DNA from 2 places in the Vibrio sp. 378 genome. Region 2 is predicted to be linked to the other one. Evidence: riboswitches for the same ligand, from Rfam matches in the RefSeq annotation. Region 2 holds a riboswitch; the other holds the start of a gene.
The links. A riboswitch is a leader RNA that binds a small molecule or an ion and turns the genes downstream of it on or off. The one in region 2 is predicted to bind lysine.
Positions count from the first base shown of each region.

Region 1: another riboswitch for lysine. It lies ahead of lysC (lysine-sensitive aspartokinase 3); the one in region 2 lies ahead of tet(35) (tetracycline efflux Na+/H+ antiporter family transporter Tet(35)).

Region 1 is NZ_JAWOUO010000014.1:5,592-9,807, reverse strand. It holds gene R7Q48_RS19890 (PglL family O-oligosaccharyltransferase) at 1-500, shown strand, start outside; gene R7Q48_RS19885 (pyridoxal-phosphate-dependent aminotransferase family protein) at 561-1,682, opposite strand; lysine riboswitch at 1,903-2,081, shown strand; gene lysC (lysine-sensitive aspartokinase 3) at 2,183-3,535, shown strand; gene metH (methionine synthase) at 3,622-4,216, opposite strand, start outside.
Region 2 is NZ_JAWOUO010000004.1:190,530-194,745, forward strand. It holds gene R7Q48_RS09650 (inosine/guanosine kinase) at 1-1,115, shown strand, start outside; gene R7Q48_RS09655 (H-NS family nucleoid-associated regulatory protein) at 1,243-1,650, opposite strand; lysine riboswitch at 2,233-2,415, shown strand; gene tet(35) (tetracycline efflux Na+/H+ antiporter family transporter Tet(35)) at 2,525-4,126, shown strand.

The DNA.
Region 1 (4,216 bases), on a different contig from region 2:
GCGTCTCTCGTTATCGACAAGTCGGCTTTAGTAATGTGACCAAAAGCTTGCTGCGTGTTTTTAGTTTGGTACTTCCCGTTGCGTTTACGTTTTACATGGTAAGCGCATTACATACGAACTATGTATTGACGAAGTTTGAGACCACTAGACCAACTAACCCTGATATTCTGAATCAAGTCAGTAACCCTGTGGTTTGGAAAGACAGGTTTGATTGGGATGTCTATAGCACGTTTTTAAACCTTGGGCTGTACCAACAAGACGCAACCTTGATTCAGCCTTATATCGATTGGTCGCTAAAAATCATCAAAGATAAGCCTCGTCCTGCATTTTATAATAATTTGATTTTGGCCTACCAAGGCTTAGATGACTCAAGTAAAGCGGAGCAAATTAGAGCTGAAGCGCAGTTTTTGTTCCCGAAGATTGATTTCAGTGACGTCAATTACCAACCACCTTCTCAAGCAATCTCTGCCTCACCAGTCCCCACTTCAGGAGCTGAGTAATAAATACAAAAAAAGCGAAGGGATGACCTTCGCTTTTCTTTATCTCATTGCTGTATGATTTTATTCAGTGAGTGACTCTTCTAACGCTTTTAAGCACAGCGCAACGTTTTCAGATCGAGCGCCGTAACCCATTAAGCCAATACGCCACGCTTTACCAGCTAATGCCCCAAGGCCTGCACCAATTTCTAGGTTATAGGTTTCTAGCAAGTGAGCACGAACTTTTGCTTCATCAATTCCTTCAGGCACGTAAATCGCATTTAATTGTGGCAACCGATGGGCTTCGTCCACAACAAATTCAAAGCCTAACTTTTGTAAGCCATTTTTGAGTTTTTCATGCATCAGTTGGTGACGAGCCCAAGCGTTTTCTAATCCTTCATTTTTCAGTATCAATAAAGCTTCATGAAGCGCATACAAGCTATTAACTGGCGCCGTATGATGGTAACTACGCTTGCCTTCTCCACTCCAATACCCCAAAACTAAACTCTGATCGAGGAACCAACTCTGTACTGGTGTTGTTCTTGCTTGAATCTTTTCAATCGCGGCAGTAGAAAACGTCACTGGTGAGAGCCCAGGTACACATGACAAACATTTTTGACTACCAGAGTAAACCGCATCCAGTTGCCATTCATCCACTTTTAACGGCACACCACCAAGTGACGTCACCGCATCAACAATAGATAATGCATTATGCTGTTTCGCCAGCTTCCCCAATGCTTGAGCATCACTGACTGCACCAGTTGAGGTTTCCGCATGCACAAAAGCAAGAATTTTTGTATCTGGGTGCTGTTCGAGTGCTTGCTCGACTTTATCAATGGAAACAGGCGTCCCCCATTCATCATCGACGATAACAACTTCGCCACCAGCACGGACGACATTTTCGCGCATGCGTTCACCAAATACACCATTACGACAGACGATCACTTTATCGCCTTTCTCGATCAAGTTTACAAAGCAGGTTTCCATCCCTGCACTACCTGGCGCTGAAACCGCAATAGTGAATTCATTGTCAGTTTGAAAGGCATACTTCAATAGCTGCTTGAGCTCATCCATCATACCGATAAACAGAGGATCAAGGTGACCTACAGTAGGACGGCTTAGTGCTTGTAACACTTGAGGATAAATATCAGAAGGACCAGGTCCCATTAAAATACGGTGAGGCGGAATAAAGCTTTGGATCGACATGTCAGCTCCTTGATTATCTTTTATCCTGAGCATTCTAAAAGTTCTATTCAATAACATGGCTCAGGTGTAGGGTTCTTCACCCTAATAGATTTTTCCTCTATCAGCAATTAGCCGTAAGTATGGAGGTCAAACCAGTGTCACAAAATCGTTAATAAAAAACACCATAAAGGTTGAAATATTGATTGACATTAAGGCCTCAAAACCGTTCAATGTTTGAGCTTTATGTAGAAGAGGAGCGCTACCCAGGTAGATGATTTGTGGAACCGCAATTCCAACACCAATCATTGAGGGGGAGTAGTGCCGAGGTAAGTCAAAGTTGCAGGATTTGACTTGTCGGTTGAATTGGGCTGAATCCCATCAACTGTCATCAGCGCAGTCTGATGAAGGGCTTCTGAGGGTAAATTTTTCAAATAGCATTCTAAATACCTCTCTTTTTGCTCTGTTCCTTTTCTCACTAAACATTGGATGTACAATTTTTTAGGAAGTCGTGGGAGAACGCAGTGAGCGCATTTAACGTAGCTAAATTCGGTGGAACCAGTGTTGCCAACTTTGAGGCAATGAGTCGTTGCGCCACCATTATCGAAAACAATCCAAATACTCGCCTGGTCGTGAGCAGCGCTTGCTCTGGCGTCACCAACCTATTGGTAGAACTCGCCAACGGCGTTCAGGATCAAACGCACCGTACTGAGCTGCTGCAAAATCTGGCCAACATTCATGACGCCATTTTAACTCAGCTCGAAGACAGCACGAAAACTGCTGCCGAGGTGTATGGCATATTAGATACCGTAACCAGCCTGGCCGAGGCTGCATCTATCCAAGCTAGTGCGAAGTTAACCGATCATTTAGTCGCATGTGGTGAACTCATGTCGACGCACATTCTAACTCAGTTAATGTGTGAGCGAGGCATTCAAGCAGTGCGCTTTGATATCCGCGATGTGCTGCGTACTGATGACAACTTTGGTCGCGCGGAGCCAAACATTGAAGCAATTTCGACGCTTGCGCAAGATAAACTCGTACCACTTTGCCAACAATCCGTTGTTGTTACTCAAGGCTTCATAGGATCTGACGAAGCCGGTAATACAACAACATTAGGTCGAGGGGGCAGCGATTACAGCGCCGCCTTAATTGCTGAGAGCGTTAAAGCGGCAGGGCTAGAAATCTGGACTGATGTTCCGGGTATCTACACAACAGACCCGCGAATTGCACCAAAAGCCTCACCAATTCCCGAGATCAGCTTTAGTGAAGCTTCAGAAATGGCTAACTTTGGCGCTAAAATCCTTCACCCTTCTACGCTAGTACCTGCATTGCGCCACGACATTCCGGTATTTGTGGGGTCATCGAAAGAGCCTGAAAAAGGGGGAACTTGGATTCGCCACCAAGTCGAAAGCTCACCGTTATTCCGTGCGCTAGCTTTGCGTTGTAACCAAACCATGGTAACGCTACGCAGCGCCAATATGTTCCACGCATACGGCTTCTTAGCAAAGGTCTTTGAGATCCTTGCAAAGCATAAGATATCTGTCGATTTGATCACAACATCTGAAATCAGTGTATCGTTAACACTTGATCAAACCGATACATCCGGCGGCGCGCCGCAGCTGCCGCAAGCTGTACGAGAAGAGTTAGAAGAGTTATGTAAGGTAGAAGTTGAACGTGACCTATGCCTCGTTGCCCTAATTGGTAACAACATGAGTGAGAGTAAAGGCTACGCGAAACAGGTTTTTGGCACGCTAGAAGATTTTAACCTACGCATGATTTGTTATGGCGCTAGCCCTCACAACTTATGCTTCTTGCTCCATGAATCAGTATCGAAACAAGCCATACAAAAACTCCACACTGAGTTGTTTGAGAAGTAAGTTCAACTCAATAAAACAAAGGGCTGCGTATCTGCAGCCCTTTGTCGTTTCATTAGTTGTTACATTTGGACGAGGTAAACATCAATTTAACCGTTAATGTTTGGCCCTAACCATTTTTCAGCCTCGATCCTATCCCACCCCTTACGATCGGCGTAACTCTCTAGCTGATCTTCTTGGATCTGTGCGATCGCAAAGTAACGTGAGTCAGGATGAGAGAAATACCAACCAGAGACTGACGCGCCCGGATACATTGCATAGCTGGAGGTTAGAGTCATGCCAATATTCTCTTCCACATTAAGTAGCTCCCAAAGCGGTCCTTTTTCAGTATGCTCAGGGCACGCTGGATAACCTGGTGCAGGGCGAATACCTTGGTATTTTTCACGAATGAGATCATCGTTAGATAAATCTTCATCCGCAGCATAACCCCAAATTTCTTTACGGACACGCTCATGCAAATACTCAGCAAACGCTTCGGCTAGGCGATCCGCCACCGCTTGAATCATAATTGCGTTGTAATCATCTCCCTGTGCTTTGTATTCATCAGCAAGCTCTCGTTCACCAATACCACCAGTGACAGCAAATGCCCCTATCCAATCATGTTTACCCGACTCTTTAGATGCGATGTAGTCGGATAAACAATAGTTGAATCCTTTTGGTTTCTCGGTCTGTTGTCGCAAGTTA
Region 2 (4,216 bases):
ACTCTCTGGTTATCGATGACGAAAGAGCAGAAGAGTTATACCAGCAACTGAAAGAAGAGAACTTGATTACCAATGAGTATGCGGGCGGTACAATTGGTAACACGCTACATAACTACTCCGTGCTAGCGGATGATCGCTCCACACTACTTGGAGTGATGAGCCAGGATATTAAGATTGGCAGCTACGGTTACCGTTATCTTTGTAATACATCAAGCCGCATGGATTTGAACTACCTACAAGGTGTAGATGGTGCAATTGGCCGTTGTTTTGCTCTTATCACAGAAGACGGTGAACGTACTTTTGCTATCAGCGAAGGGCAAATGAACCAACTCCATCCTGATAGCATTCCAGAGAAAATCTTTAAAAATGCATCAGCACTTGTACTGACGTCATATCTAGTACGTTGCAAAGACGGCGACCCAATGCCGGAAGCAACAATGAAAGCGATTGAGTACGCGAAAAAGAATGATGTGCCTGTTGTTCTGACTCTAGGCACAAAGTTTGTTATTCAAGATGATCCTAAATATTGGCAAGAATTCATTCGAGATAACGTTTCTGTCGTTGCGATGAATGAAGATGAAGCAGAAGCTCTGACGGGGGAATCTGATCCACTTGCTGCGTCTGATAAAACATTGGAGTGGGCTGATCTAGTATTGTGCACGGCGGGTCCTGTAGGTCTATTTATGGCTGGGTATACGGAAGATAGCGCGAAGCGCGAAACTTCTTTGCCATTACTTCCAGGGTCAATTGCTGAATTTAATCGTTATGAATTCAGTCGTCCGGCGAAAAAAGACTCATGCGAGACGCCAATAAAAGTGTACTCGCATATCTCGCCATATATGGGTGGCCCAGAAAAAATTAAGAATACAAATGGCGCAGGTGATGCCGCGTTATCTGCTGTTCTTCATGATATGGCAGCAAATAAATACCATAAAGAAAATGTGCCTAATTCAAGCAAGCACAGTAACGAGTATTTAACTTACTCTTCTTTTTCTCAAGTCTGCAAATACGCAAACCGTGCTAGCTACGAAGTTCTCGTGCAACATTCACCACGATTGTCGCGCGGACTTCCTGAGCGAGAAGATAGCCTAGAAGAAGCATACTGGGAACGTTAATACGAAGCGGTTTAATTAACTATTCTGTAACTAAAGTAAAAGGCACATTAAGAAATGTGGCTTTTTTATTTGTAATGGTTTAAATAAAAAAGGCTCCCTATGGGAGCCTTTTAAAAATAGCACGGATCTAGATTAGGAACTCATCCAGAGATTTACCTGCATCAAGTTGCTCTTGAATCGCCGAAGGTGTACGACCTTGGCCAGTCCAAGTTTTCTCATTACCGTTTGAATCTGTGTATTTGTATTTAGCAGGGCGAGGTGCGCGCTTCGCTTTGCCTTTCGTCTTAGTTTCGCCAGATAGCGCAGTAATAAGTGCTTCTACGTCAATACCGTCTTGAGCGATTTTCTCAGCAATCTCTGCAAGCTTAGCTTCTTGCTCTGCTTGTGCTGCGCGTTCTGCTTCTTCTGCTTCACGACGCTCATCTACGACAGTAGTGAGTTTATCTAGAGCTTCTTCCAATTGTTCTAGAGTCAGCTCACGAGAAAATGCACGAAGGCTACGGATATTTAGAAGGGTTTTAGTCAGCTCTGACATAACGATTCCTATTAAAAGGTTAATGTGTTGGGCACTTTTTATCGTTACGATTAAATAATGCCAATCTATAAATAAACAAAGAGTCCTTATATTTAACTTTATCTTTTCCTTATGTGCAAATGCTAAATCAAGATTTTGTTTAAATTTGACTATTTTTTAAAGCAATTAATATTATTACACTCGAAATAAATCATTATTAGATGAGAACTAAAATCAACAATCATTATTGTATAGAGAGAGCGACAGCTTGGTTTTTTATAAAAAAATTTGAGTTATTACTTAAAAATATGAAGCATCCATCTTTAATGGTGTGTCATATATCCTTAATTTATTGATATAAGATAAACCATGATATTTCTAAGGTAGTAATAATGTTTCATAAATAACATGATTGATGTGATTTCAGTTGCACAAAACTTATGGAAGTAGGCAAGGTTTATAAATTATCTCAGTCATTATTTATTTGTTTAATTTAGTTTGATGTGTTGCATTGACTCTCATCATAAGTACAATGGCTGCCACCTGATGCAATATTGCAGACAATTTGTTGTTAATTTGTACAGTTAGTGGTTAATTGTTTGTTGTTGCCGTAGAGGCGCGGTCTCGAAGAGTAGCTATTATTGGGGTGATGCCAATGAATAATAGTGGAAGGCGAAGATTGCCGAAGTAAGTAACTCATCAAAGTTACTTGCTGGGGTTGTATCTGAAAGGAACAACACTGCCATAGTATATATTCACATTAAACTATGGAGCGCTACTGTAGGGTTGGGTGGAGTGTTCGCTTCCCTGTCGCTAAGTTCAACATGAGCACGTATCGTATGCTACGTGACTTGTCTGCAGTAGATCTCTAGCCAAACTTTGGTTTTTGAAGATCATGAATTTAATAGATTTTTCTAGTTCTCCTGTTTCATTATTGCCACCTATTGTCGCTTTGACTTTGGCGATTTTGACTCGACGTGTATTAGTTTCCTTGGGTGTAGGTATCGTGCTAGGTGCGGTGCTACTTAATAGCTGGTCTATCAGCGACACCGCAGGTTACGTCAGTTCTCAAGTTTCTTCTGTCTTTATTGAAGATGGCGGAATTAACACTTGGAACATGAGCATTGTTGGTTTCCTAATCTTATTAGGTATGACAACAGCTTTATTAACGCTTTCTGGCGGTACTCGTGCTTTTGCTGAATGGGCACAATCTCGAGTGAAGAGTAAACGCGGCTCCAAACTTCTTGCCGCCTTTTTAGGCGTATTCATTTTTGTCGATGATTACTTTAATAGCCTTGCTGTTGGTGCGATCTCTCGCCCAGTAACCGATCGCTTTTATGTGTCTCGCGCTAAGCTTGCGTACATTCTAGACTCAACCGCTGCTCCAATGTGTGTAATTATGCCTGCTTCTAGCTGGGGTGCTTACATTATTACTATTATTGGCGGGATCTTAGTCTCACATGGGATCACAGAGTATTCGGCTCTTGGCGCATATGTTCGTCTTATCCCAATGAACTTCTACGCCGTTTTTGCGCTGCTAATGGTGTTCGCTGTTGCGTGGTTTGGTCTTGATATTGGTAAAATGCGTGAGCATGAGATCTCTGCATCGCAAGGTCGTGGCTTTGATAAAGACAAAGAAAATGACTCGCAAGAAGCGCATGACCTAAATGAAGAGCTAGATATCCGTGAAAGTGAAAAGGGTAAAGTGTCAGATTTGATACTTCCTATCGTGACGCTGATTATCGCGACTATCGCTTCAATGCTTTACACGGGTGGCCAAGCATTGGCTGCTGATGGTAAGGAGTTTGCGCTTCTTGGTGCTTTTGAAAATACAGATGTAGGTACATCACTAATCTACGGTAGCTTGCTTGGCTTAGCAGTTGCACTGTTTACTGTTGTGAAGCAAGGTCTACCAATGGCTGAGATCGCACGTACACTTTGGATTGGTGCTAAGTCTATGTTTGGTGCGATTCTAATCTTAGTATTTGCCTGGACCATTGGCTCTGTTATCGGTGATATGAAGACTGGTACTTACCTTTCGACAATGGCGCAGGGAAATATCAACCCTCATTGGCTCCCAGTTATCTTATTCCTGCTGTCTGGCCTGATGGCGTTCTCAACAGGTACTTCATGGGGTACGTTCGGCATCATGCTTCCAATCGCCGGAGACATGGCTGGTGCAACAGACGTAGCGCTAATGCTACCGATGTTGAGTGCGGTTTTAGCTGGTGCGGTATTCGGTGACCATTGTTCACCAATCTCAGATACGACTATCTTGTCATCGACGGGTGCACGTTGTAACCACATTGATCACGTATCAACACAGCTACCTTATGCATTATCAGTCGCGCTTGTTTCATGCGTCGGCTTTATTGCCCTTGGTATGACTGCTTCAATTGCGTTCTCGTTCATTGCAGCGTCGATAACATTCGTTATCGTTTGCGCTATTTTGTCATGGCTTTCAAAGTCTAAAATAGCGTCTTGCCAGAGTGCGTAAGTTGTTTTGAATAGATTCGTTACAGAGGGAAGCTCCGCTAATTTAGCGGAGCTTTTTTTAACGCGACTTAGGTGAGGGGGGCAATCGCGT